DNA from 2 places in the Bradyrhizobium sp. JR4.1 genome. Region 1 is predicted to be linked to the other one. Evidence: riboswitches for the same ligand, from Rfam matches in the RefSeq annotation. Region 1 holds a riboswitch; the other holds the start of a gene.
The links. A riboswitch is a leader RNA that binds a small molecule or an ion and turns the genes downstream of it on or off. The one in region 1 is predicted to bind S-adenosylmethionine.
Positions count from the first base shown of each region.

Region 1 (14,808 bases):
CCGGCCGGTTCGGCTGAGGAGACGCGACATGGCTTCCGAACATACCGCAAAGGCTTTCGACACCGACCTCCAGGAACTCACCCGCCTGGTCGCCGAGATGGGCGGCATCGCCGAGCGCATGATCGTCGAGTCCGTCGACGCGCTGATCCGCCGCGACGTCCCGCTCGGCCAGCGCGTCGTTGCCATCGACACCGAGCTCGACGCGCTGCAGAAGCGCATCGAGGAGCGTGCGGTGCTCACCATCGCCCGCCGCCAGCCGATGGCGGTCGATCTGCGCGAGATCGTCGGCGCCATGCGCGTCGCGACTGATCTCGAGCGCATCGGCGACCTCGCCAAGAACATGGGCAAGCGCGTCGCGGCGCTGGAAACGGACTTCCATCCGCTCAAGCTGTTCCGCGGCCTCGAGCACATGACCGACCTCGTGCAGCAGCAGGTCAAGTCGGTGCTGGACGCCTATGCCGCGCATGATTTGCCGGCGGCGATGGCGGTGTGGAAGGGCGACGAGGAAGTCGACGCCATCTGCACCTCGTTGTTCCGCGAGCTCCTCACCTACATGATGGAGGATCCGCGCAACATCTCGTTCTGTATTCACCTGATGTTCTGCGCCAAGAACATCGAGCGGATCGGCGACCACGCCACCAACATCGCCGAGACCGTGTTCTACATGATCGAGGGCCAGGCGATCACCGACAAGCGGCCGAAGGGCGACATGACGACCTTCGCCAACACGGTACCGAACACCTGAAGACTTAAGGGAGCGACGACCCGATGGGCGCACGCATTATGGTGGTTGAGGACGAGGAAGCCCTGACCGAGCTTCTCCGCTACAACCTCGAAGGCGACGGCTATGACGTCGAGACGGTGATGCGCGGCGACGACGCCGACACCCGCCTCAAGGAGCACATCCCCGATCTGATCGTGCTCGACTGGATGCTGCCGGGCCTGTCGGGCATCGAACTGTGCCGGCGGCTTCGCACCCGTCCCGAGACCAAGCAGCTCCCGATCATCATGCTCACCGCGCGCGGCGAGGAGAGCGAGCGGGTGCGGGGTCTTGCGACCGGCGCCGACGATTACATCGTCAAGCCGTTCTCGGTGCCGGAGCTGCTGGCGCGCGTGAAGGGCCTGCTGCGGCGCGCGAGCCCCGAGCGGCTCGCCACCGTGCTTGCTTTTGGCGACATCGAGCTCGACCGTGACAAGCGCCGCGTGGCGCGCTCAGGCCGGCCGATCGATCTCGGTCCGACCGAATATCGCCTGCTGGAGTTCTTCCTGGAGCACCCGGGCCGGGTGTTCTCGCGCGAGCAACTGCTCGACAGCGTCTGGGGCCGCGACATCTATATCGACGAGCGTACCGTCGACGTGCATATCGGCCGCCTGCGCAAGCTGCTCAATCTCGGCCGCGAGCAAGACCCGATCCGCACCGTCCGCGGCGCCGGCTACGCGCTGGATGATCGGTTTGCGAAGGCGGAGCAGGTGTAGGGTTGCAGGCTTGTTTGTTGGCGAGCTGTCCCTGCATTCTCCGATGTCGTCCCGGACAAGCGAGCGCTGATCCGGGACCCATAACCACAGGGAGTGGTTTGGCGAAGACTCCGAGTTACCCCTTTCGCACGACTACTTCGTGCTCGGAGTATGGGTCCTGGCTTTCGCCAGGACGACACTGAAATTATTGAACTGTCTTTGCGCGACGACTTGCCGTGATTACCGCGGACCCGGCTTCACCGGTGCGCGGCGCCGATCCGACGCCGGCTGGTACGCAACACGCGAGTGCTGGGCGCAATAGGGCAGGCCGGACAGCGCCCGTCCACCGCAGAAGAAGAAGTCCGGGCTCGAGGGATCGCCGACCGGCCAGTGGCAGGTCGCCTCGTTCAATTCGAGCAGCGACAGCCGCTGGCTCATCGGCACCACGTTGTCGTAGGTGACCGGATCCGGCTCAGCCTCGACCTCGAAGGCCTGCGCCAGCGCGGTGTTGCCGCGCGAGATCGGGCGGCTCACCCGCATCATGTGCTGCGCGGGGCGCGCCTTGCGCGGCCGGGGCGCTGCCGATGATGGGCTCTTGGCGCGGCCCGAGAGGCCGAGCCTGTGCACTTTGCCGATCACGGCATTGCGGGTCACATTGCCGAGCTCCGCCGCGATCTGGCTGGCCGAAAGTCCGGCCTCCCAGAGCTTTTTCAGCTGCTCGACGCGATCATCGGACCAGGTCAAAACCGTCATTGCACCCTTTCCCTCGCTGCGCGCCAGCCATCCTGGGGCCTCGCAGCGAATGCCTAAGCCTTCAAAAACCCGTGCCGCCAGAATCCCTTAAGGCTCGCCGGGCGCGTCTTGAACGCCCGAACGTTTACGCCGGTACATAAGGACTTAAAGATCAGAACCACTGCACGAGATGTCGTATCTGACAATCCAAACGCTACAATATGGCGTGACTCCCGCGCAAGAGTCCGCCGACTCGCTTCCACATGTTCCGTGGCTAAATCCCGCAAAATCGGCACCGCAAGACTACGGATTCAGCGTTTCGCGAGGCTTTCCGGGCGGCATTGACACCCGTTTCACCAGGCCTAAGATAGTCGCACGTGCCGCCCTCAAGAGGCGGCACGTTTCGTTTTCCGGGCCGGTCGATGGTGCGTTGCGTAATGCACGCTCACACCGTCCGCAACATTCAAGTGACCGTCATGACTAACAGCGCAGCGCCGCATTTGCTCCCCGTTTTCGCCAGGTCCGACCTCGGTTTCGAGCGTGGCGAAGGCTGCTGGCTGATCGCGACCAATGGCGAGCGCTATCTCGATTTCACCTCCGGGGTGGCGGTGAATGCGCTCGGCCATGCCCATCCGGCGCTGGTCGCGGCGTTGCAGGAACAGGCCACGAAGCTCTGGCACATGTCGAACCTGTTCCAGAGCCCGGACGGCGAAAAGCTTGCCGCGCGCCTGTGCAATGAAAGTTTCGCGGACTTCGTGTTCTTCTGCAATTCCGGCGCCGAAGCGCTGGAATGCGTGATCAAGGTCGTGCGCCGCTATCACGCCGCGAAGGGCCATCCAGACCGCTATCGCATGATCACCTTCGAAGGCGCCTTCCATGGCCGCACGCTGGCGACGCTGGCCGCGACGGGTTCGGCAAAATATCTCGAAGGTTTCGGCCCACCCATGGAGGGCTTCGACCAGGTTGCGCATGGCGATCTCGAGGCAGTGAAAAAGGCGATCGGTCCGCAGACCGCCGGCATCCTGATCGAGCCGATCCAGGGCGAGGGCGGTGTGCGTTCGGCAACGCCCGCCTTCCTGAGGGCGTTGCGCCAGCTCTGCGACGAGCGCGGCCTGTTGCTCGCCTTCGACGAGGTGCAGACCGGCATGGGCCGCACCGGCGATCTATTCGCGTACCGCCGCCTTGGCGTCGAACCCGACGTGATGTCGCTGGCCAAGGCGCTCGGCGGCGGCTTCCCGATCGGCGCCTGCCTTGCGACCGCGGAAGCGGCGTCCGGCATGACGCCGGGCTCGCACGGCTCGACCTTCGGCGGCAATCCGCTCGCGATCGCGGCGGCGAATGCCGTGCTCGACGTCATGCTCAAGCCCGGCTTCTTCGACCACGTGCAGAGGATGTCGCTGCTGCTCAAGCAGAAGCTCGCTTCCGTGATCGACCGTCATGGCGATGTCGTCAGCGAAGTGCGCGGCGAGGGCCTCCTGATCGGCATCAAGGCCGTGGTGCCCTCCGGCGATCTCGTTGCCGCCTTGCGCGACCAAAAACTGCTCACCGTCGGTGCCGGCGACAATGTCGTGCGTTTCCTGCCGCCTTTGATCGTCACCGAAGCCGAGATCGAGGACAGCGTCGGGCGGCTCGAGCGCGCCTGCGCGGCGTTGTCTGGCAACAAGCGGGCGGCAAGCTGATGAGCACGTCGCCCGATAAAACGCCCAAGAAAACACCGAAGCACTTCCTCGATATCAACGAGCTGCCGCTGTCGGAGCTCAAGCGCATGCTGGCCGCGTCCTCCGCGATGAAGGCGAAGCAGAAGGCGCATCAGCCGGTCAGGCCGCTCGAAGGCAAGACGCTGGCGATGATCTTCGAGCGCCCCTCGACGCGGACGCGGGTGTCGTTCGATGTCGCCATGCGCCAGCTCGGCGGCGAGCCCATCATGCTCACAGGCGCCGAGATGCAGCTCGGTCGCGGCGAGACCATCGCCGACACCGCGCGCGTGCTGTCGCGCTATGTCGACGCCATCATGATCCGCATCCTCAATCACGATGCGCTGCTGGAGCTTGCGGCAAACGCCACCGTGCCCGTCATCAACGGCCTGACGCGGCGCTCGCATCCCTGCCAGGTCATGGCCGACCTCATGACCTACGAGGAACATCGCGGCCCGATCGAGGGCAAGACGGTGGCCTGGACCGGCGACGACAATAACGTGCTGGCGTCCTGGGCGCACGCCGCCGAGCGCTTCAAGTTCCAGCTCAATGTCGCGACGCCCCCGGAGCTCGCACCGAAAAAGGCGATGCGCGACTTCATCAAGGCGACCGGCGCGCCGATCATGCTCGGCACGGATGCCGAAGCTGCCGTGCGCGGCGCCGATTGTGTCGTGACCGACACCTGGGTGTCGATGGGCGACAAGGAAGGCGAGCACCGCCACAACGTGCTCAAGCCCTATCAGGTCAATGCCCAGCTGATGTCGCTGGCCAAGCCCGATGCGCTGTTCATGCACTGCCTGCCCGCCCATCGCGGCGAGGAGGTCACCGACGAGGTGATCGACGGTCCGCAATCCGTCGTATTCGACGAGGCCGAAAACCGCCTGCACGCGCAGAAGGGCATTCTGGCCTGGTGCTTCGACGCGGTGAAGTAACGCGGGCCGGTGAAGTAGCTTTGGATCGTCGTCCTGGCTTTCGCCAGGACGACACCGAGTTTGCCGTGCTTGCGTACGATCCGTTCTGCATTCCGGATGCAGCCGCCCCCTTCCAATTTCGCCTTCCGACCCCAGATAAAGCGCCATGGTTTCCCAATCCCCTGACATGAAAACCGGGCCCGAAGGCCCGGTTCGCGCGCCATCCGCGGTTCCCATCGATGACGCCGTGCTGCCCTACGAGGTCGACGCGCTCGACGTGCGCGGTCGCCTGGTGCGGCTTGGTCCGGCGCTCGACGAGATCCTGACCAAGCACGATTATCCGGCGCCGGTCGGCAAGCTGCTCGGCGAGGCCATCGTGCTGACCACGCTGCTCGGCTCGTCGCTGAAGTTCGAAGGCCGCTTCATCCTCCAGGCCCAGACCGACGGTCCTGTGTCGTTCCTGGTCGTGGACTATCAGGCGCCGGATCGCCTGCGCGCCTATGCGCGCTATGATGCCGCGCGCCTCGGCGAAGTCCAGGATTCCGGCAAGACTTCCGGCGCGCTGCTGGGCCACGGTCATCTGGCCATGACCATCGACCAGGGCCCCGACATGAGCCGCTACCAGGGCCTGGTCGCGCTCGACGGCGGCAGCCTCGAAGACGCCGCTCACGAATATTTCCTGCGCTCCGAGCAGATCCCGACACGCGTGCGTCTCGCCGTGGGCGAGGAGTGGCGTTCGAACGACGGCGGCAAGCATCGCTGGCGTGCCGGCGGCATGCTGATGCAGTTCCTGCCGAAGGCGCCCGAGCGCGCGCGGCAGGCCGATCTGCATCCCGGCGATGCGCCCGAGGGCGTCGAGGTCCATGCCGTCGCTGAAGACGATGCCTGGGTCGAGGCGCGCTCGCTGATCGAAACCGTCGAAGACGTCGAGCTGATCGATCCCGAGCTGTCCGGCGAGCGGTTGCTCTACCGTCTCTTCCACGAACGCGGCGTGCGCGTGTTCAATCCGCTGCCCTTGAAGGCGCAATGCTCCTGCTCGCGCGATGCGGTGGCATCGATGCTGAAGAGCTTTTCGTCCGACGACCGTGCCGCAATGGTCAAGGACGACAAGGTCGTCGTGACCTGCGAGTTCTGCAGCTCGGTGTACGAGTTCACACCGGATGAGGCGGGCGTCGAGGACGCGTAGCGCGGTGCCGTAGGGTGGGCAAAGCGAAGCGTGCCCACCATTTCCAGCGCTAGTTCAACACCCGCTTGTTATCCGGGCTGTCCAGCGAGAACGTCGGCACGTCGATCTCGAAGCGTTCGCCGCTTGCGCTGACCATCTGGTAGCGGCCGGTCATGAAGCCCGAGGCGGTCGTGAGCGGCACGCCGGAGGTGTATTCGAAGCGTTCGCCGGGCGCGAGCGTCGGCTGCTCGCCGACGACGCCCTCGCCTTTCACCTCCTGCTGCCGGCCGGTGGCATCGGTGATGATCCAGTGCCGCGTCTTGAGCTGCACGGTCTCATCGCCGGAATTGGTGATGACGATGGTGTAGGCCCAGAAATAACGGGAGCGGTCGGCCGACGACTGCTCCGGAACAAAGTTCGGCTCGACGGTCACTTCGATCTGGCGGGTCACGGCGCGGTACATGATTGCCATCATACCGAAAACCGCCCGGGAACCAAACGCCGGAGGCGGCCTTGGCGACATCGTCCCGCCTGAATTCGCAGGGAAGTACACGTCCAAGTGTAGGTCCAAACGTACTTGCATGTGATCCGGTGGCTTTGCGAGATGACGGCCGGACCGGTACACTCCTTGCCACGTCGCGATTTGCGGAAGGGTTTTTAGGCCCCCGATGACTATTGCCGACCAAGTGACGGGATCGACGATCGCGGGAACCGCTAAACCTGTGGAGGTCAAGTCCGCGGGGGCAAAGCGGCGCGCGGCCGCGCCGGCCATTTCGCTGCCCGCCATCGGGGAGCGCGAACTCCGGCTCGACCTGTTCCGCGGCCTTGCGCTGTGGCTGATCTTCATCGACCATTTGCCGCCGAGCCTTCTGACCTGGTTCACGATCCGCAATTACGGCTTCAGCGACGCCACCGAGATCTTCATCTTCATCTCCGGCTATACCGCCGCCTTCGTGTACGGTCGGGCGATGCTGGAGTCCGGCATTGTCGTCGCCACCGCGCGCATCCTGCGGCGCGTCTGGCAGATCTATGTCGCCCACGTCTTCCTGTTCACGATCTTCCTTGCCGAAATCTCCTACGTCGCGACCAGGTTCGAGAACCCGCTCTACACCGAAGAGATGGGCATCATGGATTTCCTCAAGCAGCCCGACGTGACGATCGTGCAGGCGCTGCTGCTGCGCTTCCGTCCGGTCAACATGGACGTGCTGCCGCTCTATATCGTGCTGATGCTGGCGCTGCCCTTGATCCTGTGGCTGATGAAATGGCGCCCCGACGTGACGCTCGGCCTCTCGGTCGCGCTCTACGCGGTGACCTGGGAATACGACCTCTATCTGTCCGCCTATCCGAACGGCTTCTGGGCCTTCAATCCCTTCGCCTGGCAATTGCTGTTCGTGTTCGGGGCATGGTGCGCGCTCGGGGGTGCGCGACGCATGTCGCGCATTCTGGCTTCGCGGGTGACGATGTGGATCGCGATCGCCTATCTGGTCGCGGCATTCTACGTGACGCTGACCTGGTATGTGCCGCAGCTCTCCCATTTCATGCCGAAGCGGCTCGAGCAGTGGATGTATCCGATCGACAAGGCCGACCTGGACGTGCTGCGCTTCACGCATTTCCTGGCGCTGGCCGCGCTCACCGTACGCGTCCTGCCGCGGGACTGGCCGGGCCTGAAATCGCCATGGCTGCGGCCGCTGATCCTGTGCGGCTCGCATTCCCTGGAGATATTCTGTCTCGGCGTCTTCCTCGCCTTTGCCGGCCATTTCATCCTGGCCGAGGTCTCGGGCGGCCCGGTCATGCATGCGCTAATTAGTCTCTCCGGAATTCTGATCATGTGGGCCATGGCCTGGCTGATTTCGTGGTACAAGCGGGTGGCTGACAAGAGCGGTTCGAAAACCAAAAGCGCCGTCGGCAGCGCCGATATGGCGGGAGGGGGCTGATGAAGGCGAAGGTTTTCCTGAGCCTGATCCTGCTGTGCGGTGGTCTCGCCGCGCCTCCGGCGCGCGCGGACGATGCTGCGCCGGCTGCTTCAGCCGCGCCCGCAGCCTGTGAAGTGCCGTCCTATCTGCTCACCAGCGAAAGCCAGCTTCCCAAGGTCGCCGATGCCGTGAAGGCCGGCAAGCCGCTCGAAATCCTGGTCATCGGCAGTCGCTCGACCACAATTCCGGCTTCCGAGGACGCCTCTTATCCGGCGCGGATGCAGGCCATTCTGAAGGACAAGCTGTCGCCGTCCGAGATAGTCCACGTCTCCGTAGAAATACAGAGCAAGAAAACGGCCGAGGAGGCGGCCGCCAGTTTCGTTAAGCTGATGGAAGCAAAAGCACCTACTTTGGTTATCTGGCAGACCGGGACTGTCGATGCTATCCGAGCCATCGATCCCGATGATTTTCGCGGCGCAGTGACCGGAGGGGTTGTTGCGCTGCAAAAGGCAGGGGCTGACGTCGTCTTGATGAACTTGCAGTACAGTCCGCGTACCGAAACCATGATCTCGGTGCCGCCATACCTCGACAATATGCGGGTGGTGGCGCAGGAGCACGATATTCCGCTGTTCGATCGTTTCGCGATCATGCGGCAGTGGAATGACCAGGGGCAGTTCGACCTGTTCAGCCCGTCGCGCGGGCCTGAGCTGGCGAAGCAGGTCCATGATTGCCTTGGCCGGGCGTTGGCACAGTTCGTGATCGACGCTGCGCATCTGGAGCCGGCCCAGCAGCAAAATTGAGGTCTAGCGTTAATGAGTTCTCTCCGCCCTTTTTGCCTGACGGCATGGCTGGCTGCGCCTGCAGCAGCGGTGCTGCTGTTGCTGAGTCCGGCCTGGCAATCGCACGCGCAGACGCAGGGCGCGCAGGCAACGCCGGCCCCGCAGCAGTCGGCTAATCCGGCTCCCGCTTCACCGTCCCAGACGACCGTCGCAGCGACGTCCCCCGACCAGCGCGGCATCACGGCGCGCGCCATCGACAAGGTGAAGCAGGTCGCGAAATCCGCCGGCGACGTCTTCAGCCGCGTGCCCTGCCTGTCGCCGAAGGGCGGCGCTAAGGCGATGGGCTCGCTGCCGCATGTCGCGGGCAAGCTCGTCGCCGGCCAGCCCGTCGTCATCGTCGCATTCGGCTCGTCCTCGACCGCGGGATTCGGTGCGAGCTCGCCGGAGTTCAACTATCCCAATCGTCTTGCCGCGCAGCTGCACCGGCACTATCCGACAGCCGACATCACCGTCGTCAATGCCGGCGTCGGCGGCGAGGACGCGCCCGAGATGATGAAGCGCCTTCAGAAGGAGGTGATCGACGTGCATCCGGATCTGGTGATCTGGCAGGTCGGCACCAATGCGGTGCTGCGCAATCTCGATCCCGGCGATACCGCCAAGCTCGTCGAGGACGGCATCAGCCGCATCCAGGCTGCCGGCGGCACCGACGTCGTGCTGGTCGATCCGCAGTATTCGCCAGCCGTCAACCAGCGCGCCGAGAGCGCCGGCAAGATGGTGAAGCTGCTCGGCAAGGTCGCTGAGCTCCGTCACGTCGGCATCTTCCCGCGCTTCGAGGTGATGCGCGACTGGCACGAGAAGCAATCGCTTCCGGTCGAGAGCTTTGTGATCGCCGACGGCCTGCACATGAACGATTGGGGCTACGCCTGCTTCGCCCAGCTCCTCGGCGACGACATCATCCGCTCCGTCGGCCAGATCAAGCTCGGCGTGAACGTGCCCGCGGACGTGCGGACGTACCGGCCGATGTAGCTTGGTGCCGTAGGGTGGGCAAAGGCGCGCTCTTCGCGCGCCGTGCCCACCATCTATCGGCACCGCGATCGTGAAGGGTGGGCACGCTTCGCTTTGCCCACCCTACGATTCCGAGTGTGTGGCTACGCCTTCTCCAGCGCCGCGGTCAGATCCTCGATTAGATCATCCGCGTGCTCCAGCCCCGCCGAGAAGCGGATGAATCCCTCGCTGATGCCGAGCGCGGCGCGGTCCTCCGGCTTGAGGCGCTGATGCGTCGTGGTGGCGGGGTGCGTGACGAGGCTCTTGGCGTCGCCGAGATTGTTCGAGATCTTGGCAAGCTTGAGCTCGTTGAGCACGCGGAACGCCGCCTGCTTGCCGCCCTTGACCTCGAGGCCGACCAGCGTCGAGCCGCCGCGCATCTGCTTCTTCACCAATGCCGCCTGCGGATGATCGGCGCGGCCGGGAAACACCAGCCGCGAAATCTTCGGATGGCTCGCCAGCACGTCCGCGATGCGCGCGGCCGTCTCGGTCTGCGCGCGCACGCGCACGGCGAGCGTCTCCAGGCCCTTGAGCAGCACCCAGGCGTTGAACGGCGAGATCGACGGGCCGGTCTGGCGCATGAAATTGTGGATGTGCTCGGCGATGAACGCCTCCGAGGACAGGATGATGCCGCCGAGACAGCGGCCCTGGCCGTCGATGTGCTTGGTCGCGGAATAGACCACGACGTCGGCGCCGAGCGCGAGCGGGCTCTGCCAGATCGGCGTGGCGAACACGTTGTCGACGACGAGCCGCGCGCCGCCGCTGTGCGCGATCTCGGCAATGCCGGGAATGTCGAGCACGTCGAGCGTCGGATTGGTCGGGCTCTCCAGGAAAAACGTCTTGGTGTTCGGCTTCATGGCGCGCTGCCACTGGTCAAGATCGAGGCCGTCGACCAGCGTGGTCTCGATGCCGTAGCGCGGCAGCAAATCCTGCACGACGTAGAGACACGAGCCGAACAGCGCGCGCGAGGCCACGACGTGATCGCCGGCCTTCAGCGGCGCCAGGATCGCCGTCGTCACCGCGGCCATGCCGGTCGCGGCGGAACGTGCCGCTTCGGCGCCTTCGAGCTCGATCATGCGGCGCTCGAACATCGCGATGGTCGGATTGGAGTAGCGTGAATAGATGAAGCCGGGGTCCTCGCCCTTGAACCGCGCCTCGCACTCCTCGGCGCTGTTGTAGACGTAGCCCTGGGTCAGGAACAGCGACTCCGAGGTCTCGCCATATTGCGAGCGCAGGGTGCCGGAATGAACCAGGCGAGTTTCGGGACGGTATTGCGCGGTTGGCGCCGGGGACTTCGACATAGGACCTCCTGAAGTGACCATCGAAAATGGCCACAAAAAAACCGGCCTGGAATATTTCCACGGGCCGGGATCACAGAGGTCCCCGGCCTGTTTAGCGACTTATTTAACGTGGCTGCAAGCCGGCCGGCTCAAATCACCACGGGATAAGTCATGCTCATATTCCGCAATGCCCTTTCCGTCAAGACGTCCATCGGATAGCCGTAAAACGCTCATATTTCCCGCATGTCGGGATGTGTTTGATCCCTGATGAGGACCCCGGGTTGACGTTCACGGTCGCCGCCGACGCCAATGGTATCCTGCCCGACCGCATGATCGCGGCGATGGCGGAGGGCGGTCTCATCCTGCCCGCTTACGACTTCGTCGAAAGCCAGATCCAGCCGGCGAGCCTCGATTTGCGTCTCGGCGATATCGCCTATCGCGTTCGCGCCAGCTTCCTGCCTGGTCCCGGCGCCACCGTTGCCGAGCGCATCGACGAATTGAAGCTGCACGAGTTCAGTCTCGCCGACGGCGCGGTGCTGGAGACCAACTGCGTCTACATCGTGCCGCTGCTCGAAAGCCTCGCGTTGCCGCCGGAGATCGTCGCGGCCGCCAACCCGAAGAGCTCGACCGGCCGGCTCGACGTCTTCACCCGCGTGATCGCCGACGGCACCCGCCGCTTCGACATGATCGGTGCCGGCTATCACGGCCCGCTCTATGCCGAGATCAGCCCCAAGACGTTCCCGGTGCTGGTCAGCGAGGGCTCGCGCCTGAGTCAGGTACGCTTCCGCACCGGCGATGCCATCCTCAACATCGACGACCTCGAGGCGCTGCACGCGACCGAACGTCTCGTCGATATCGACGATGCCGATCTCACCGGCGGCGTCGCCGTCTCCGTAGATCTCTCCGGCGAGAAGAGCGGCGGCTTCGTCGGCTACCGCGCCAAGCGCCACACCGGCGTGATCGACGTCGATCGCCGCGCCGGCTATTCCGTCGAGGAGTTCTGGGAGCCGATCTCGGCCCGTCCCGACGGCAGTCTCATCCTCGATCCCGGCGAGTTCTATATCCTGGCGTCGAAAGAGGCGGTGCAGGTGCCGCCCGATTACGCCGCGGAGATGGTGCCGTTCGATCCGCTGGTCGGCGAGTTCCGCGTGCATTATGCCGGATTCTTCGATCCCGGCTTCGGCTATGCCGGCGCCGGCGGGTTGGGGTCGCGCGCCGTGCTCGAAGTGCGCTCGCGCGAGGTGCCGTTCATCCTCGAGCACGGCCAGATCGTCGGCCGCCTCGTCTATGAAAAGATGCTGGCGCGCCCCGACGCCATGTACGGCCAGCGCATCGGCTCAAATTACCAGGCCCAGGGGCTGAAGCTGAGCAAGCATTTCCGGGTGTAGGGATAGGCTCACCTTCCGCTGTCATGCCCCGGCTTGACCGGGGCATCCAGTACGCCGCAGCCTATCGGTTCGATCACATCCGCCTCTGGAATACTGGATCGCCCGATCAAGTCGGGCGATGACACCGAATCTGTGTCAGGATAAGAAGCGAATCCGGGCTACGTCCGAGGTGGCGAAATGACAGATCAATCCGAACTCGACGCAAAAATCCTCGACGACGTCGCAGACGCGCTGATCTATTCGGATCGCTCCGGCACGATCATGCGGTGGAATCGCGCATCGTCCGCACTGTTCGGATTCTCCGCGGACGAAGCGCTGGGTCAGAATCTCGACCTCATCATTCCCGAACATCTGCGTGCCGCGCACTGGAAAGGCTTCGAGGCCGCGCTTGCCAGCGGCGCGATGAAGCTTGCGGGCAAACCGACACTGACCCGCGCGCTGCACAAGGACGGACGCAAGCTCTACATCGAGATGACCTTCGCGCTGGTGCGGGACGCCGCTGGCGTGGTGCAGGGATCGGTGGCGATGGCGCGCGACGTGACCGAGCGCGTCGAGCGCGAGCGTGCCGCCAAAGCTGCGCAAAATTAAGCCTGCGCAAAATTCGCGATGCGGAATTGGCGGCGTGCAGGGCGCCCTGCGTGCGGCTTAGCTTGTCCGTCACCGGATGCAGTGACACACTCGATCAAAACAACGATCGGGAGCGAACATGACCGCCGCATCAGACCCCGCGCAGGAAGCTCAATGGAAACGCTGGCGCGCGGTTGCCGATCTCTATCACGCCTATTTCACCGGCCTGATCCTCACCGTGGTCACGCGTCGCGGCACGGTGGATGCTGCGGAGTTTGTCTTTCGCGTGTTCCGCCGCCAGCAGCAGGAGCGCTTTCTGCCGGGGCTGGAGAAGCTCGGGTTGACCCATCTGCCGCCCGCCGTGGCGGCCGCGCAATATCACTACCTCTCCAACTGGATCGGCGGCGTGCACGTCGAATACATGCATGAGAGCGATCGCAAAGCCTGGATCCGTTATCCGCCGCCGCGCTGGATCTGGAAGGGCACTGCCATCTGCGGCGTGCCGGGCGAAGTCTCGCGCGCGATGCTGCGCGGCTGGCACGCCAACAACGGTGTGGCGCTTGGCGATACCAGATTAGGGTTCGTCTGCACCAAGCAGAGCGTCGACGGCCAGGACGGGCTCGAAGGCTACTACCACCAATATGACCAGCCGCTCGAGCTCGACCAGCGCCTCGTGTTCGCGCGGCATCTCGAAGCGCCGCTGTTCGATGCCGCCGCGGCTCCGGCGTTGCCAGTCGCAAGCTGGCCAAGACCGCGACTGGAAAAAGCCTATCGCAACTATGCGATGGAATATGTGCGCACCGCCGCGCCCGTGATGGTGCAGCTGTTCGGTCCGGAGGATGCCGGCTATCTCCTGCACCTCACGGGCAAGCTGATCGGGATGCAATATTTCGATGAGGTCGCTGCGGCGCTGTCGATGGGCCGCGGCGGTGCGAGCGAATTCGCGACGTTCCTCAACGCGCTGTTGGTCGCGCAGGACGATGTGGCTGAGACGACGCAATCCGAAGGCATGTTCGAAATCCGTCAGCAGAGCTGGAAGTTGATGGACGGCGTCGCCGATGACCACCCTGCCTGCACCAAGGTGCTGGCGGGGTTGTTCGAAGGGCTCGCGGCCGGATGTGGGCGGCACATCGGAGTGCACCTGTTCCCGACATCGCGCGGCCGTCCGCCATTGCTCTGGACGATTGGGTAATGCCGCGCGGGCGTTGGCCTCGTGGTTCGAGACGCCAGCTTCGCGGGCTCCTCACCATGAGGGTCCGACATGTCACCGCGAAACAAGACCTCATCCTGAGGAGCCCGCGACGCGGGCGTCTCGAAGGGTGGCCCCACGGAGACTGAGAGCCGCAATTCCACGGGCTGAAATGCGCTGCCGCAGGGCACGCCTGCACCTAGCGCAGGAGGAATCGCTGCGCATCGTGCTAACAAGCCTGTCGTTGCGCCCTGCGCGCGAACCAATTCATTGGTACACCCAAGCATTGCCGCGCCGCAAATGGCGCTTTCGCCCGGAGAGGACATGTCAGACATCGCCGAAATCCCGGTCGATGAACAAGAGCGTCCGCTGCCGCCGCCCCCGCGCCCTGTGAGGAGCGCGCTGATGGACGGGCCGATCCTGCGCACGCTGCTCGGACTGGCCTGGCCCAACGTCGTCGCGCTCTCAGCCGGCACTTGCACGGTGATTGCGGAGACCTCCTATATCGGACGTCTTGGTGTGGAAGCGCTGGCCGCGATGGCGCTGGTGTTTCCGACAGTGATCCTGACCATGACCATGTCGGGCGGTGCGATGGGCGGCGCGGTGGCCTCCGCCATCGCGCGCGCGCTCGGCGCCGGCGATCGCGAGCGTGCCGGGACGCTCGCCGCGCACGCGCTGCTGATCGGAATCA
Region 1 covers NZ_JBEPRY010000001.1:543,187-557,994, reverse strand. The annotation lists gene pstB (phosphate ABC transporter ATP-binding protein PstB) at 1-17, shown strand, start outside; gene phoU (phosphate signaling complex protein PhoU) at 29-745, shown strand; gene phoB (phosphate regulon transcriptional regulator PhoB) at 769-1,476, shown strand; gene ABIB90_RS02805 (GcrA family cell cycle regulator) at 1,696-2,208, opposite strand; gene ABIB90_RS02800 (aspartate aminotransferase family protein) at 2,664-3,866, shown strand; gene argF (ornithine carbamoyltransferase) at 3,866-4,813, shown strand; gene ABIB90_RS02790 (Hsp33 family molecular chaperone) at 4,959-5,978, shown strand; gene apaG (Co2+/Mg2+ efflux facilitator ApaG/CorD) at 6,028-6,432, opposite strand; gene ABIB90_RS02780 (OpgC domain-containing protein) at 6,626-7,891, shown strand; gene ABIB90_RS02775 (SGNH/GDSL hydrolase family protein) at 7,891-8,670, shown strand; gene ABIB90_RS02770 (SGNH/GDSL hydrolase family protein) at 8,683-9,675, shown strand; gene ABIB90_RS02765 (O-succinylhomoserine sulfhydrylase) at 9,798-10,994, opposite strand; SAM riboswitch at 11,065-11,144, opposite strand; gene ABIB90_RS02760 (2'-deoxycytidine 5'-triphosphate deaminase) at 11,225-12,361, shown strand; gene ABIB90_RS02755 (PAS domain-containing protein) at 12,539-12,949, shown strand; gene ABIB90_RS02750 (hypothetical protein) at 13,068-14,120, shown strand; gene ABIB90_RS02745 (MATE family efflux transporter) at 14,442-14,808, shown strand, end outside.

Region 2 (14,808 bases), 460 kb from region 1:
GCGACGGCCGAACAGGCCTTGGAACCAGGACTGGTGCTGTTCGCCGACGACTTCCTCCTCGACGGACCGGGCAGCCGCCGACCATTCGTCTTCGGTGTCGCTGGTCTCCTGGTCCGGCCAGTCGCTGGCGATCGAGGGGCTGTCAACGACAGGCGCGTCAGCTGCGCCGTCGTCCTGGGCAAATGAGTTCCACTGCTCGGCGAGATCGGACTGGTCGTCGGCCCGGCTGGCTGCGGCCATGGCCGGGACAGATGCCTCCTCGATGGCATCCTCGGCATGGGCGACCCAGGTTTCCTTGCAACGGGAACAGCGCACGGTCCGGCCGTTCGCCCCAAGGCTCGCGGGCTTGATGGCGTAGGATGTCGTACAATGAGGGCAGACGATATGCATGGACGAGCCTTGATGCATGGACAAGTCTTGACGGTGACACGGTCGCGGAGAACCGAGAGGGAAAGATGCTACCAATTATGCTACAGGACGACCGTTAACGAACCGGAAACCATAACGGCCGCAAAACCCGTTGATCGCGCGGAGCGGAGCACAGCCGTGCGGCCCGCGGCCTCTCTCGAACGGAGCTGAGCTTGGTTCGGTTCGAAAATGTCGGATTGCGTTACGGCCTGGGGTCCGAGGTCCTGCGCGACCTCAACTTCCAGATCCCGGCGCATTCTTTCCAGTTTCTCACTGGCCCGTCCGGCGCCGGCAAGACCTCATTGCTGCGCCTGTTGTTCCTCTCGCATCGACCGACGCGGGGCCTCGTCAATCTGTTCGGTCACGACATCTCGCAGCTCGGCAAGGACGAAATCGCAAACTTGCGCAAGCGCATCGGTATCGTGCTCCAGGATTTCCGCCTGCTCGACCACATGACGACCTATGAGAACGTCGCGCTGCCGTTCCGCGTCATGGGCCGCAGCGAATCGAGCTACCGCAAGGAGGTCATCGACCTCCTGAAATGGGTCGGGCTCGGCGAACGCATGGACGCGCTGCCGCCGATCCTGTCCGGCGGCGAGAAGCAGCGCGCGGCGATCGCGCGCGCGGTGATCTCGCGACCGCAGCTGCTGCTGGCCGACGAGCCGACCGGCAGCGTCGATCCGACGCTCGGCCGCCGCCTGCTGCGGCTGTTCATCGAGCTCAACAAGTCAGGTACCGCCGTCATCATCGCCACCCACGATATCGCCCTGATGGACCAGTACGAGGCGCGACGCTTCGTGCTGCACCAGGGACGGCTGCACGTCTATGAGTAGGCCCGACGAGCGCGGCGTGCTGGTCGATCTCGGACAGGAGGGTCCGCCGCTTCCGGCCAGGGCGCGCAACATGTCGCCGATCGTGCCGCGCGCCTCGATCCACGGCCGCGCGCTGGTCGCAGTCGTCGCCATCATGACCTTCCTGGCCTCGATGACGACCGGCACGGTGCTGCTGGTGAGCGCCTCCGCCGCCGAATGGCAGTCGGATGTCGCGAGCGAGATCACCATTCAGGTCCGCCCGCAGACGGGCCGCGATCTCGAACGCGACACCGCGGCGGTGGCCGAGGCGATGCGCGCGCAAGCCGGCATCGTCGAGGTCAAGCCGTTCACGAAGGACGAGAGCGGCAAGCTGCTCGAACCCTGGCTCGGCACCGGGCTGTCGATGGACGATCTGCCGGTGCCGCGCATGATCATCGCGCGCGTGCAGCCCGGCACGGCGCTTGATCTCGGCGCCTTGCGCGCCCGCGTGACCCAGGTGGCGCCAAGCGCCAGCGTCGACGATCACCGCGCCTGGATCGAGCGCATGCGCTCGATGACCAACGCCACAGTGCTCGCCGGCCTCGGCATCCTCGCGCTCGTCATCGTCGCCACCATCATCTCGGTGTCGTTCGCGACCCGCGGCGCCATGGCGGCGAACCGTCCGATCGTCGAGGTGCTGCATTTCGTCGGCGCCGGCGACCGCTACATCGCCAACCGCTTCCTGCGTCATTTCCTCAGGCTGGGGCTGGAGGGCGGCGTGATCGGCGGTGGCGCCGCCATGCTGGTGTTCGGCTTCTCCGAGTCGATTGCAGGCTGGTTTTCCGGCACCCCCGTCGGCGACCAGTTCGCCGCGCTGCTCGGCACCTTCTCGCTGCGGCCGTCCGGCTACATCGTGCTCGCGGTGCAGGCCGTGCTGATCGGCGCCATCACCGCGGTCGCCTCGCGCCAGACGCTGTTCGCGACGCTGAATGATGTCGATTGAAATGGTTTTTTTCCTTCTCCCCTTGTGGGAGAAGGTGGCGCGAAGCGCCGGATGAGGGGTTCTATCCACGTGCACGAACGTCGAGGCGAGTTTGCGGAGACATACCCCTCACCCGTCTCGCCGCTATCGCGGCGAGCCACCCTCTCCCACAAGGGGAGAGGGGAAATCTGGTTCGCGGCCCCAGTGCTTCGCCACATCGATTGAGGCCGACAAACCGGACTCCACTTCGCCTCAAAACGTCCTAAAATCACCTCTGGGAAGGGATCACTGACATCGCATGACCGCGCCGACCGACGATCGATCGCCGAAACTGCCGCGCGGCTGGCTGCGCGCGGCCGTGATCTCGACGGTTGCGCTTGCCTTCGTCGGCGCGGCGGCGGGCTTCATCGCGTTTCTGTCGCAATTGCGCGGCGCCGAAATCGCGCCGGACCGCAAGGCGGACGGCATCGTGGTTCTGACTGGCGGCTCCTCGCGGGTCTCGGATGCGATGGAGCTGCTCGCTGCCGGCTACGGCAGGAGGCTCCTGATCTCCGGCGTGCACCCGACCTCGACGGCGAGCGACATCTCCCGGACGCTGCCGGAGAACCAGTCCTTCATGCGTTGCTGCGTCGATCTCGACCGCACCGCGGTCTCGACCCGCGGCAATGCCGCGGAAGCGCGGCGCTGGGCCGCGGGACGCGGCTTCAAATCGCTGATCGTGGTCACCTCGAACTATCACATGCCGCGCGCGCTGGTGGAATTCTCGCATGCGATGCCGGAGACGACACTGATCCCGTTCGTGGTGGTCGGCGACAAATGGCGCGAGGAGCCGTGGTGGACCTCAGCGTCCACCTTGCGGCTGCTGCTGTCGGAATATGTCAAGTACATCGCGGCCGAGCTCAGGGTGCGGCTGGAGGATTTCGGGATTGACCTTTCGCCCGAGATGTCGGAGCAGCCTTCCGGGCTGCAGCCGAAGCGGCCCGCCACCGCACAGGCCAATTGATCGGCAACTGATCGGCAATTGATCGGATCCTCGATGTTCTTGATTTTCCTGCGATCGCTCGTGTTCAACGTGCTGTTCTACACCGTGCTGGTGTGCCTCGCGATCGTGGCGCTGCCGACCTTCGCATTGCCGCCGCGCGCCATGCTCACGGTCGCGAAATGGTGGGCGAAGGCGACGCTGTTCCTGATGCGGGCGGTCTGCAACATCAAGGTGGAATTCCGCGGCCTCGACAAGATTCCGACGGGACCATTGGTCGTCGTGGCGAAGCACCAGTCGTTCTGGGAGACGTTCGTCTTGCCGGGCTTCTTCGACCGTCCGATTTTCATCCTCAAGCGTCAGCTCATGCAGATCCCGGTGTTCGGTCAATTCCTGGTCAAGACCGGGATGATCGCGATCGACCGCAACGCCGGCGTCAAGGCGCTGCTGGACATGACGCGGCGGGCGCGTGAGGCGGTGCGCAGCGGCGGGCAGCTCGTGATCTTTCCCGAAGGCACGCGCCGCGCCCCAGGCGCGCCACCGGACTACAAGAGCGGCTTCGCGCAGATCTATTCGTCCTGCGGCGCGCCGTGCCTGCCGATCGCGCTCAATTCCGGCCTGTTCTGGCCGCGCCGCACCTTCATGCGCTATCCCGGCACGCTGGTGGTGGAGTTTCTCGATCCGCTGCCGCCGGGCTTGCCCAAGGACGAGTATCTTTCCCGTGTGCAAACGGCGATCGAAGACGCGACCGGCCGCCTGGTCGAAGCGGGTCGCAAGGAGCAGGAGCAGCTGATCGGCTCGGCGCCGAGCTATGCGCCGTCGGAGAGCTAGCGGTTTTCCCGATCGTCCACCGGAGCCGGCGCGTGCTGAGAATGCGCATCACCATGCAGCATCATGGCAAGCTGATGCAATGGCGCATCGCGAAAACCTTCGGCCTCGATCGCCTTCACCGTCGCGGTCACGTAGTCGCGGTTGGCGCCCGACTGGCCGTGGCCCTGGAGCACGTGCCGATGCTGGTCGGTGAGCGACAGCCGGCCGGCATATTGCACATGGCCACGGTCGACGACATAGGCGAGCGCGGAGACGCGCTGCCGTGCGTCGTTCTCCAGCCACACCGAGCGCATGACTTCGCGATAGACCGACGTCACCTGCTCGCGCGCGCGCAAATAGGCAACGACATCGGCGCGTTTCTTTTCGGCGACGCGGAAGGCGATGCCGCGGCAGGCGCCGCCGCGGTCGAGGCCGAGCACCAGACCCGGCTTCTCCGGCGTGCCACGGTGGACGAAGGAATAGACACAGAGCGCGCGATGCTCGCCGACCAGCCGCGCCGGGACGCGCTCCTCGAATTCGAAGCCTGGCCGCCACATCAGCGAGCCGTAGCCGAACACCCAGAGGTCGCCTTTGGCAGTGGTGACGGAGGGGAGGGTGATTTCCGACATTTCGGGCACGGCTACCAGAACCGCGCCCCCAAGCGAAGCGAATTCTCCGCCTTTCGTCGCAGACTTACCTCGCTTACATTTGACAAAATCAGGGATCAAAGGGTCGCCGCATGTCCGATATGACCGTTGCCGCAGGCCGGCGCTCCCGTTGGGGCCTTTTCATCGCCCCTGTCATCCTCCTGATCCTCGCGGTGGCGTGGAGCGGCTTCTGGTTCTATGCGGCGTCGCAGGCCGAAATCGCCGCCGACGCCTGGCGCGCGCAGGAGGCCAAATCCGGGCGCATCTATGATTGCGCCAAGCGCTCGATCGCGGGCTTCCCCTTCCGCTTCGAGGTCCAGTGTTCCGGCGCCAGCGTCGCCCTGGTGTCGCAGAACGCCAGCAAGACGCCGTTCACGGCGAAGCTCGACAACATCCTGGTCGTCGCCCAAGTCTACGACCCCAAGCGCATCATTGCCGAGTTCACCGCACCCGCGACGCTCACTGACGGCGTCACGCAAAGCACCTTCGTCGTGAACTGGAGCAAGGGTCGCAGCAGTGTCGTCGGCCTGCCCGCCGTGCCGGAGCGCGCCTCCATCGTGTTCGAGGATCCCACCGTCAATCGCGTCGACGGCAGCGTGCAGGTGCCGCTCGCGCGCGCGAAACAGGTCGAGCTGCATGGACGCCTCGCGGATGGATCGCCGTCAGATCATCCCGTGATCGAGACCGTGCTGCAGATCGCGCAGGGCAGCATCCAGGGCGTTCATCCGCTGCTCGCCGAGCCGTTCGAAGCCGATACGCGGGCGAAGATCACCGGACTGTCCGACCTCACGCCAAAGCCGTGGCCGCAGCGCTTCCGCGAGATCCAGGCCGCCGGCGGCCATATCGAGATCGTGCAGTCCCGGATCCAGCAGGGCGAGATGATCGCGGTTGCGGCCGGCACGCTCGGGCTCTCGGCGAACGGCCGTCTCGACGGCGAACTGCAGATGACGGTGACGGGCCTCGAGCGCGTGATCCCCGCGCTCGGCATCGAGAAGATGCTGGAGGAGGGAGTGCCGCAGGCAACCCTCGATCGCGTCGCGCCCGGCGTGAAGTCGCAGGACCTGAACAATCTGTTCGGCGCGCTCGACCGCGCCGTTCCCGGCCTCGGCAAGGTCATCAAGCAGAACGCCAATGCCGGCGTTGCCGCCGGCATCAATTCGATCGGCACCGAGAGCACGCTGGAAGGCAAGAAAGCTCGCAGCTTCCCGCTGAAGTTCGTCGACGGCGCCGTGCTGCTCGGCCCGGTCAAGGTCGGTCAGATCCCGTCGCTTTATTAGTTCGTGAATTCATCAATCTGCCGGGCGGACAGCTCGGTCCGCCTGACGCTTCCGAAGCTGTGAACAGATCGCTTCCGAAGGGCGTCTTGTCGTCGCCGGTGACGCAACCTGCGAGGTCCTCTCCTGCGTCGGGCGAGGAGTGCGTCAGCGCGTCTGGACAGGAGACGTTCTGCCGCCCTATTGAAGACCAACTGACGGCTCTAAGGTCGCGCCCAATTATCTGAGGTTCGGGGGAAACAATGCACGCGTTGAATTGTCTCGTGGCAGCATCGCTGCTCGTCGCCTCGCTTCAGACCGCAACCGCCAAGAATGGCGAGCATTGGGTGGTGTCCTGGACGGGCGCGGTTCAGGGCCCATACCCCGTCGGCAATCCGTCTGCCCAGCCCGAACAGAAATTCGCGTTTCCCGAGCCTGCGGCCGGTGCGCGGGATCAGACCTTTCGTCTGATCGTGCGACCGGATATCTGGGGCCGTCAGGCCCGCATCCGGCTCAGCAACGCCTTCGGCACCAAGCCCGTCACGTTTGACGGCGTTTTCGTCGGCCTGCAATCGGGCAGTGCCGCGTTGATCCGCGGCTCCAACACTCCCATTACGTTCGCCGGCACGGCTTCCGTTACGGTGTCACCGGGGAATTCGGTCTGGAGCGATGCGATCGCGCTGCCGTTTGCAAAGCGGCCTGATGACCTCGCCGGCCGCCGGCTTGCGGTCAGTTTTCATGTTGCCGGCCAGAGCGGTCCGATGACCTGGCACGCCAAGGCGCTGACCACCTCCTATGTCAGTGCGCCCGGCGCCGGCGCGAAGGGCGCCCTCGAAGACGAGGCTTCCTTCCCCTATGCGACTGCGTCGTGGTTCTTTCTCGATGCGATCGAGATGACTGCGCCTGCCGATGCCTTTGCCGTCATGGCGTTTGGGGATTCGATTACCGACGGGACCGCTTCAACCATGAATGGCGACGATCGCTGGCCCAACGTGCTGTCGCGTCGCCTGAAGGCGGTCTACGGCAACAAGGTCGCCGTCGTGAACGGCGGCATCGGTGGCAACCAAATCGCAGGCCCCGCCGAATATGGTCCCGACAAACCGTACGCGGGCGGCCCCGCTTCGGGCCAGCGGCTCGATCGCGACGTGCTGTCGCTGTCCGGCATATCGAGCCTGATCTGGCTGGAAGGCATCAACGATTTCAGCAAGAACGGCAATTTTACCGCCGACCAGGTCATCGCCGCGATGAAGGACGGCGTCGCGAGGCTACGCGCAAAATGGCCACAAGCCCGGATCATTGGCGCCACCGTCGTTTCGGCACTGGGCAGCACCAGCGCGGCACATGGTTTTCCCGAGCAGGATGACAAGCGCAAGGCGCTCAACGCATTTATCCGTAGCTCGGGGACATTCGACGGCGTGATAGATTTTGATCGTGCGACGCTCGATCCGGCCTCGGGTGGCCTCAAGCCGGAGTTCGTTCCCGAAAGCACGACCGGCGGCGCCGGCGACAAGCTTCATCCCAACCGCACCGGATATCTGGCGATGGGACAGGCCATCGACCTCGATCTGTTCAAGCCGGGAAAGTTTGATCGCAGCGCGAAGCAGTAGGATGAATTCAGAGTTGCCTGTCTCCATTCATCGCCCTCAGCTGTCGTAACTCCCTCCATGCAGGTTACGAGCTGAACTCACGGCCGCTTCGCCGGATCGTGATGACCCGCCGGGAATGCGGAGCCGCAAAGTCCGCTCTCTCTCCATGTCGGCCGCACGTTGAGGCGGTCGCCCAGGCAGGAGAGATATCATGACGAAGTCCAGGCTGTTCATTGCCGCTATCGCCATCTCGACCACGCTCGCGACGCCCGCGTTCGCGCAGTGGGAATGGCAGTCGCAGGAGCCGGCCGCATACGCCTCGATGTATCCTAATGGTGATCGCAACATCTCGAATCCCACGACGTGGGAGACGATGGCATTCGTCCCCTCGCGGAAATCACCGCGCCCCACGGTGATGCGCGCGACCAAGGGCAAATAGTCGCCATCCACCACTTGCCCGTCGCGAACTGGGCCTGGTCATGCCCCGGCCGGGCCCAATGCGCATTACCTTGAACGTGGCCTTGGACAATCGCGACAGTCGCGCGTGCGGATCGGGGACCAACGAAAATATTCCGAACAGGATCGTCAGGAAAACGTGATGCAGAAGATGCACCTCGCCGCGAATAACCGCAGCCGCATTCAAATCACTCCACACCAGGGAAGCATGCAGGCGCCGGAGACGGCGCGCGGAATCCAATCCGCTTCCCAAATGGAGGAAGCTTCAAGTGCGGATCATCAATTGCGGACTGATGCTGGGTATTCTCGCTGCCTGTTCAGGGCAGGCGCGTGCCGACGACAATGTCACAACCGAAATCCAGTCGCTGAAGGCGAAGCTGAAGGAGCTCCAGCAGCGCGTGGACTCTGAGGCGCGCAAGACGCGGCAGGTTGAAGCGCAGGCGAAGGCCGTTCAGTTACCGGCAAGTTACAAGGCGCTCGCCGCCGATCCATGTGCGGCCGGCAAGGTCTGCTACAAGGGCGTGACGTTGACATTCGGAGGCTGGGTCGATCTCACCGGCATCTACCGCTCACGCAATCTCGCTTCCGATACCGGCTCGGTCTACAACTTCATCCCCTATCAGCAGAGCCGCAATTTCAACATCCCGGAAACGCGCTTCTCCGCGCGCCAGAGCAGGTTCTCGGTGTTGGCCGAAGGCAATGCCGATGCCGACACGCACCTCGCTGGTTACGGCGAGATCGATTTCGAAGGTGCGGCTCAGACGGCGAACTCGGTGGCGACCAACTCATTCAATCCGCGCATGCGGCAGCTCAGCCTGGAACTGGACCGCACCGATCTCGGTCTTCACTTCCTCGCCGGGCAATCCTGGTCGCTCAACGCGCCGACCAAGTCGGGCATCGATCCTCGCGGCGTCGATGCGCCCGGCGTGATCGACTTCGAATCCGTCCCGGGATTTCTTGCGGCACGGCAGCCCGGGCTGCGCGTCTGGCAGGACATCGGACCGGAGTTCAAGCTGGCTGCGTCGGTCGAGAATGCCCAGACCGCGTTCTTCGGCGGCAACGTCCCGGCGGTCGGCACACCCGCCATTGGACCCCAGGGCGTGCTGAACCCGAACCTTCAGGTCAATCTGACCGGTCCCGGCGGCAGCTTCTTCAACAACCTCAACAATGTCAGTCTGAATCAGGTGCCCGACGTCACCGTCAAGGCAGCCTGGGACCCGCGGCTCGGGCCCACCAAGCTGCATGTCGAGGCGTGGGCGCTCTACCGCCAGCTGTTCGATCGCTTCAACAACGCCAACCACACCTACGACACCGGAAGCTTCGGGGGACACATCTTCGCCGAACTGATTCCGAAAACCCTCGATCTTCAGCTCTATGGCTCGCACGGCGTGCTGGGCCGCTTCACGGCAACGCCGTTCCCCGACGCGGCGGTGGCGCAGGACGGCACCATCCTCCCGCTGACGATCACGGCGGCCGCCGTCGGCCTGATCTGGCACGCGACGCCCAGCCTCGATGTCTACTCCTATGCAGGCCTCGAAAAGGCCAAGGCGAATTTCGCCAATGTTGGAACGGTGCCCTTCGGCTACGGCAATCCGCTCTACAACAACACCGGCTGCTTGACCGAGAATTCGCCGGCCGCGACCTGCAACGGAAACACCAGGGAGGTCCGGCAGATCACGGCCGGGATCTACGACACCATCTACCAGGGCAATTTGGGTACGCTCAAAGCCGGCCTGCAATATTCCTACACGCAGCGGTTCGCATTCGCCGGCGTCGGCGGCGCCCCGAAGACGGACGACAACGTGGTCATGACGCAGATCCGCTACTATCCGTTCTAGTCACGGAGCCACGCGGGCTCGTAGCCCGGATGGAGCGAAGCGCAATCCGGGAATCTTGCCTCAAGCGACGGAGGTCCCGGATTACGCTTGCGCTCCATCCGGGCTACTTCAGTGCTACGGCTTGTTGCCGAGCTGCGCATGCGGCCGGCCGAAGTCGGGCGCCGCCGAATCCTGGCCGATCTCGACAATGCCGCGGCGGATGGCGCGGGTGCGGGTGAAGTGGTCGAACAGCGCCTCGCCGTCGCCGCGGCGGATCGCGCGGGTGAGCTTTGCCAGATCCTCGGTGAAGGTGCCGAGCATCTCCAGCACGGCTTCCTTGTTGGCGAGGAAGACGTCGCGCCACATCGTCGGATCGGAGGCGGCGATGCGGGTGAAATCGCGAAAGCCGCCGGCGGAGAACTTGATGACCTCGGACTCCGTCACCTGCGCCAGTTCGTCGGCGGTGCCGACGATGGTGTAGGCGATCAGATGCGGCAGATGGCTGGTGATCGCGAGCACGAGATCATGATGATCCGGCGTCATGATTTCGACCTTGGCACCCATCGCCGCCCAGAACGCACGCAGGCGATCGGTGGCAGCCGCATCGACGCCCTCCGGTGGGGTGAGGATGCACCAGCGGTTGATGAAGAGCTCGGCGAAGCCCGAATCGGGACCCGAATGCTCGGTGCCTGCGACGGGATGCGCCGGCACGAAATGGATGCCTTTCGGCAGATGCGGCGCCATATCCCTGACGATGGCGCCCTTGACCGAGCCGACGTCGGAGATGATCGCGCCGGGCTTGAGATAGGCGGCGATTTCCTGCGCCACCGGCCCGCAGGCGCCGACGGGAATGCAGAGGATGACGAGATCGGCATCCTTCACCGCTTCCGCATTGGTCGCCACGACCTGATCGACAATGCCGAGCTCCATCACGCGTGCGCGCGTCTTCTCCGAGCGCGCGGTGGTGACGATCTCGCCAGCCAAGCCCTGGAGCTTCGCAGCGCGCGCGATCGAGCCGCCGATCAAGCCGAAGCCGATCAGCGCGACGCGCTGGAAGTGCGGGGTCGCGCTCATGTTCCGGCCATGAAGTCGCGCAGGCCCTCGACGACGAGGCGGTTGGCCTCCTCGGTGCCGATGGTCATGCGCAACGAATGCGGCAGGCCGTAGTTCTTCAAGCCGCGCAGCACCAGCCCGCGCTTGGTGAGGAAGGCGTCGGCTGCATCCGAGGTCTTGCCCTCGGTCGGGAAGTGGATCAGCACGAAATTGGCGACGCTCGGCGTCACCTTCAGGCCGAGCTTGCCGATCTCTTCGGTCAGCCAGTTGCGCCAGGTCTCGGTGAACTGCTTCGACATCGCCTGATGCGCGGTGTCCTCGATCGCGGCAACGGCAGCGTACATCGCCGGCGTCGACACGTTGAAGGGACCGCGGATGCGGTTGACCGCGTCGATGATGTGTTCGGGGCCGAACATCCAGCCGATCCGCAGCGCCGCAAGACCATGGATCTTGGAGAACGTGTGGGTCACGACCGTGTTCTCGGTGGTCGCCACCAGCTCGATCCCCATCTCGTAATCGTTGCGCGAGACGTAGTCGCAATAGGCTGCGTCCAGCACCAGCAGCACGTGCGAGGGCAGGCCGGCGCGCAGGCGCTTGACCTCGTCGAACGGCAGATAGGTGCCGGTCGGGTTGTTGGGGTTGGCGAGCCAGACCAGTTTTGTGCGCGGCGTGACGGCTTTCAGGATGGCGTCTACATCCGCGGTGAGGTTCTTCTCCGCCGCGACGACGTTCCTGGCGCCGACCGCCATGGTTGCGATCGGGTAGACCAGGAAGCCGTGCGTGGTCGAGATCGCCTCGTCGCCATGGCTGAGATAGGTGTGGGCGAGCAGATTGAGGATCTCGTCCGAGCCGGCGCCGCAGATGATGCGGTTGGGGTCGAGCCCGAAGGTGCGCCCGATCGCTTCGCGCAGCACGCGCGAGGTCCCTTCCGGATAGTCTTCCAGGTGATCCGCCACGTTCTTGAACGCCTCGATCGCCTTCGGCGAGGGCCCGAACGGCGTCTCGTTGGCCGAGAGCTTGAACACCTTGCGACCGGGCTCCGCCACCGGAGTCTTGCCGGGCGTATAGGGCGCAATATCGAGAATGCCGGGATTCGGCACTGGGCGGGACATCTTCAACTCCGGAGTGGCTTAAGCAGTTCGCGACTTACGATTTCGGCCCGGTCGGGGGCACCGTATAGCGCGTTGCGTGGCTGCCGACGAGGGCCGTGGAGCGCACCGAGGCCCCCGCTTCGATCAGGGCAGCCTTGATTTTGTCGAGGCTGCTCGTCGCGGTGACCGAGACCAGCAGCGCGGCGCCGTCGAAGGCGGTGTCGGGCACCGCCACGATCTCGGCGAGCGGCGACAGGACGCGCGCAACTTCGGCGTTCCACCCTGACACGCGTACGCTGAAGGTCTCGACCTCCGTCACCAGGGCGCTGTCGGCGACGCGCGAGACCGCGAACACCGGCAACGCCGCCGGATGGTCGGCGCGCTCGACAAAGGGCAGCCGCGCGATGATCTTTGGCGCGCCGGCTTCTTCCAGCGACAGCCACCACGGCGTGCGGCTCGAGGTTGCCGAGACCAGCGCAAGGTCGCCCTTGGATTTCGCGACGGCCTCGACCGCCGCCTGCGCGCTGAAATGCGCGACGTAGGGCACGGTGAAGCCGAAATGGAATCGCGCGGAATCGCGCATGGCGGGCTCGCTCGCCGAGATGTCGGCGTGTACCGAGAACGGCGCCTGGACATAGGTGAACGTCGCGATGATGACGCGCCAGATGCTCTCGACCGTGTCGAGCGGCAGGATGCCGCGATGACGCTGCACGAGGTCGCGCATCATGGAGGCCTCGCGTGCCGGGCGGAACGCCGAGCCGACCTCCTGGGTCTGCTTCACCTGGATCAGGCGGTCGATGATGTCGCCGCGTTGCATCAGCAGGCGATGCATGCCCTCGTCGATCGCGTCGATCTCCTTGCGCAATTCCTGGAGCGATGGTGGCGCGGGCGGACGTTGGGACATGTCTGACAGGTGCTGTTGAGAGGCGTTCCAATGCGGCTCAGTCGAGCCGTCACCGCTGTGATGGATATCCTGATTAGGCAGTCGGGGCTGCGAAAGCAAAGAGAAATGCAAAGGGAAATCGGGCCCTTTCCGCCGGCGGCGCGACAGGCGAATTTGGTCGATCCGGGCCGCGACTTGACGAAAACCGTCCAAGACGGTAGTTTTTATCCGTTCCGTGGTCATTTGAGCCGGCCGGCTTGCAGCCACGTTAAAAAACTCGCTAAACAGGCCGGGGACGCTTTCGATCCCGGCCGAACCTATCGTTCAGGCCGGGTTTTTCATGGCCTGATGTCAATGCGGTCACTTCTACGATCGCAAACGAGGTCGATGGTCAGATGGTTGGCGTCCAGTCAATTCCCAGTCCCGCGATCACTGCCGACGAGCGGTCGCACGAGGTGGATCGTCCGAGCTCGCAGGTTGCGCAGTTCGGCACGGAGCAGCCGCTGCAGCTCGATTGCGGTGTCGATCTCAGCCCGTTCCAGATCGCCTACCAAACCTACGGCGAGCTCAATGCCGATCGCTCCAATGCGATCCTGATCTGCCATGCGCTGACCGGCGACCAGCACGTCGCCAATGTGCACCCTGTCACCGGCAAGCCCGGCTGGTGGGAGACCTTGGTCGGCCCCGGCCGACCGCTCGATCCCAGCGAGTATTTTATCATCTGCTCCAACGTGATCGGCGGCTGCATGGGCTCGACCGGTCCGGCTTCGATCAATCCCGCGACGGGCAAGGTTTGGGGCCTCGATTTCCCCGTCATCACCATCCCCGACATGGTGCGCGCGCAGGCGATGCTGATCGACCGGCTCGGCATCGACACGCTGTTCGCAGTCGTCGGCGGCTCGATGGGCGGCATGCAGGTGCTGCAATGGACTGCGGCGTATCCGACCCGGGTATTCTCCGCGCTGGCGATTGCCTGCTCGACACGACATTCGGCGCAGAACATCGCGTTCCACGAGCTTGGCCGTCAGGCGGTGATGGCCGATCCCGACTGGCACCAAGGCGGCTATGCCGATCACGGCATCCATCCGCATCGCGGGCTCGCTGTCGCTAGGATGGCGGCGCACATCACCTATCTTTCGGACGCCGCGCTGCATCGAAAATTCGGCCGGCGCATGCAGGACCGCGAGCTGCCGACCTTCTCGTTCGACGCCGACTTCCAGGTCGAGTCCTATCTGCGCTACCAGGGCTCGTCCTTTGTCGAGCGCTTCGACGCCAACTCCTATCTCTATCTGACCCGCGCGATGGATTATTTCGACATCGCCGGCGACCATGGCGGCGTGCTGGCGAAGGCGTTCGCGGGAATCCAGACCCGCTTCTGCGTGGTTTCTTTCACCAGCGACTGGCTGTTCCCGACCTCGGAATCGCGCGCGCTGGTGCACGCCCTGAATGCGTCGAGCGCGCGGGTGTCCTTCGCCGAGATCGAGACCGATCGCGGTCACGACGCGTTCCTGCTCGACGTGCCCGAGTTCTTCGACATTGCCCGTGCCTTCCTGCAGTCGGCAGGCAAGGCGCGCGGGCTCACTGCCAAGACTGCTTAACAAGGACGGCTAGCCATGTCTGTACAGGAAGCGTTGCCGCTGGGCGGCCTTGCGACCGGGCAGCCCGGTGATTTTCGCGCCGACCATGTGCTGGTCGCCGAGATGGTCAAGCCGGGCTCGAAGGTGCTGGACGTCGGCTGTGGCGAGGGCGACCTGCTCCAGCTGCTGGAGACCCGCGGCATCGACGGCCGCGGCATCGAGCTGTCACGCGAGGGCGTCAACCGCTGCGTCGCCAAGGGTCTTGCGGTGGTGCAGGGCGATGCCGACACCGATCTCGTGAATTATCCCGATGACGCCTTCGACTACGTGATCCTGTCGCAGACGTTGCAGGCGACCCGGCAGCCGAAGGTGGTGCTGGAGAATTTGCTGCGCATCGGCCGCCGCGCCATCGTGTCGTTCCCGAATTTCGGCTTCTGGAAGATGCGGCTCCAGCTCCTGATCGGCGGCCACATGC
Region 2 covers NZ_JBEPRY010000001.1:85,350-100,157, reverse strand. The annotation lists gene ABIB90_RS00490 (MJ0042-type zinc finger domain-containing protein) at 1-390, opposite strand, end outside; gene ftsE (cell division ATP-binding protein FtsE) at 582-1,241, shown strand; gene ABIB90_RS00480 (cell division protein FtsX) at 1,234-2,202, shown strand; gene ABIB90_RS00475 (YdcF family protein) at 2,480-3,184, shown strand; gene ABIB90_RS00470 (lysophospholipid acyltransferase family protein) at 3,218-3,991, shown strand; gene ABIB90_RS00465 (gamma-glutamylcyclotransferase) at 3,988-4,599, opposite strand; gene ABIB90_RS00460 (DUF2125 domain-containing protein) at 4,710-5,894, shown strand; gene ABIB90_RS00455 (GDSL-type esterase/lipase family protein) at 6,134-7,477, shown strand; gene ABIB90_RS00450 (hypothetical protein) at 7,668-7,895, shown strand; gene ABIB90_RS00445 (hypothetical protein) at 8,182-9,750, shown strand; gene ABIB90_RS00440 (prephenate/arogenate dehydrogenase family protein) at 9,865-10,803, opposite strand; gene hisC (histidinol-phosphate transaminase) at 10,800-11,894, opposite strand; gene ABIB90_RS00430 (chorismate mutase) at 11,929-12,777, opposite strand; SAM riboswitch at 12,982-13,061, shown strand; gene metX (homoserine O-acetyltransferase MetX) at 13,152-14,354, shown strand; gene metW (methionine biosynthesis protein MetW) at 14,370-14,808, shown strand, end outside.
Region 2: it holds a riboswitch for S-adenosylmethionine, as region 1 does, so the genes downstream of both, metX (homoserine O-acetyltransferase MetX) here and ABIB90_RS02765 (O-succinylhomoserine sulfhydrylase) in region 1, are expected to answer to the same signal.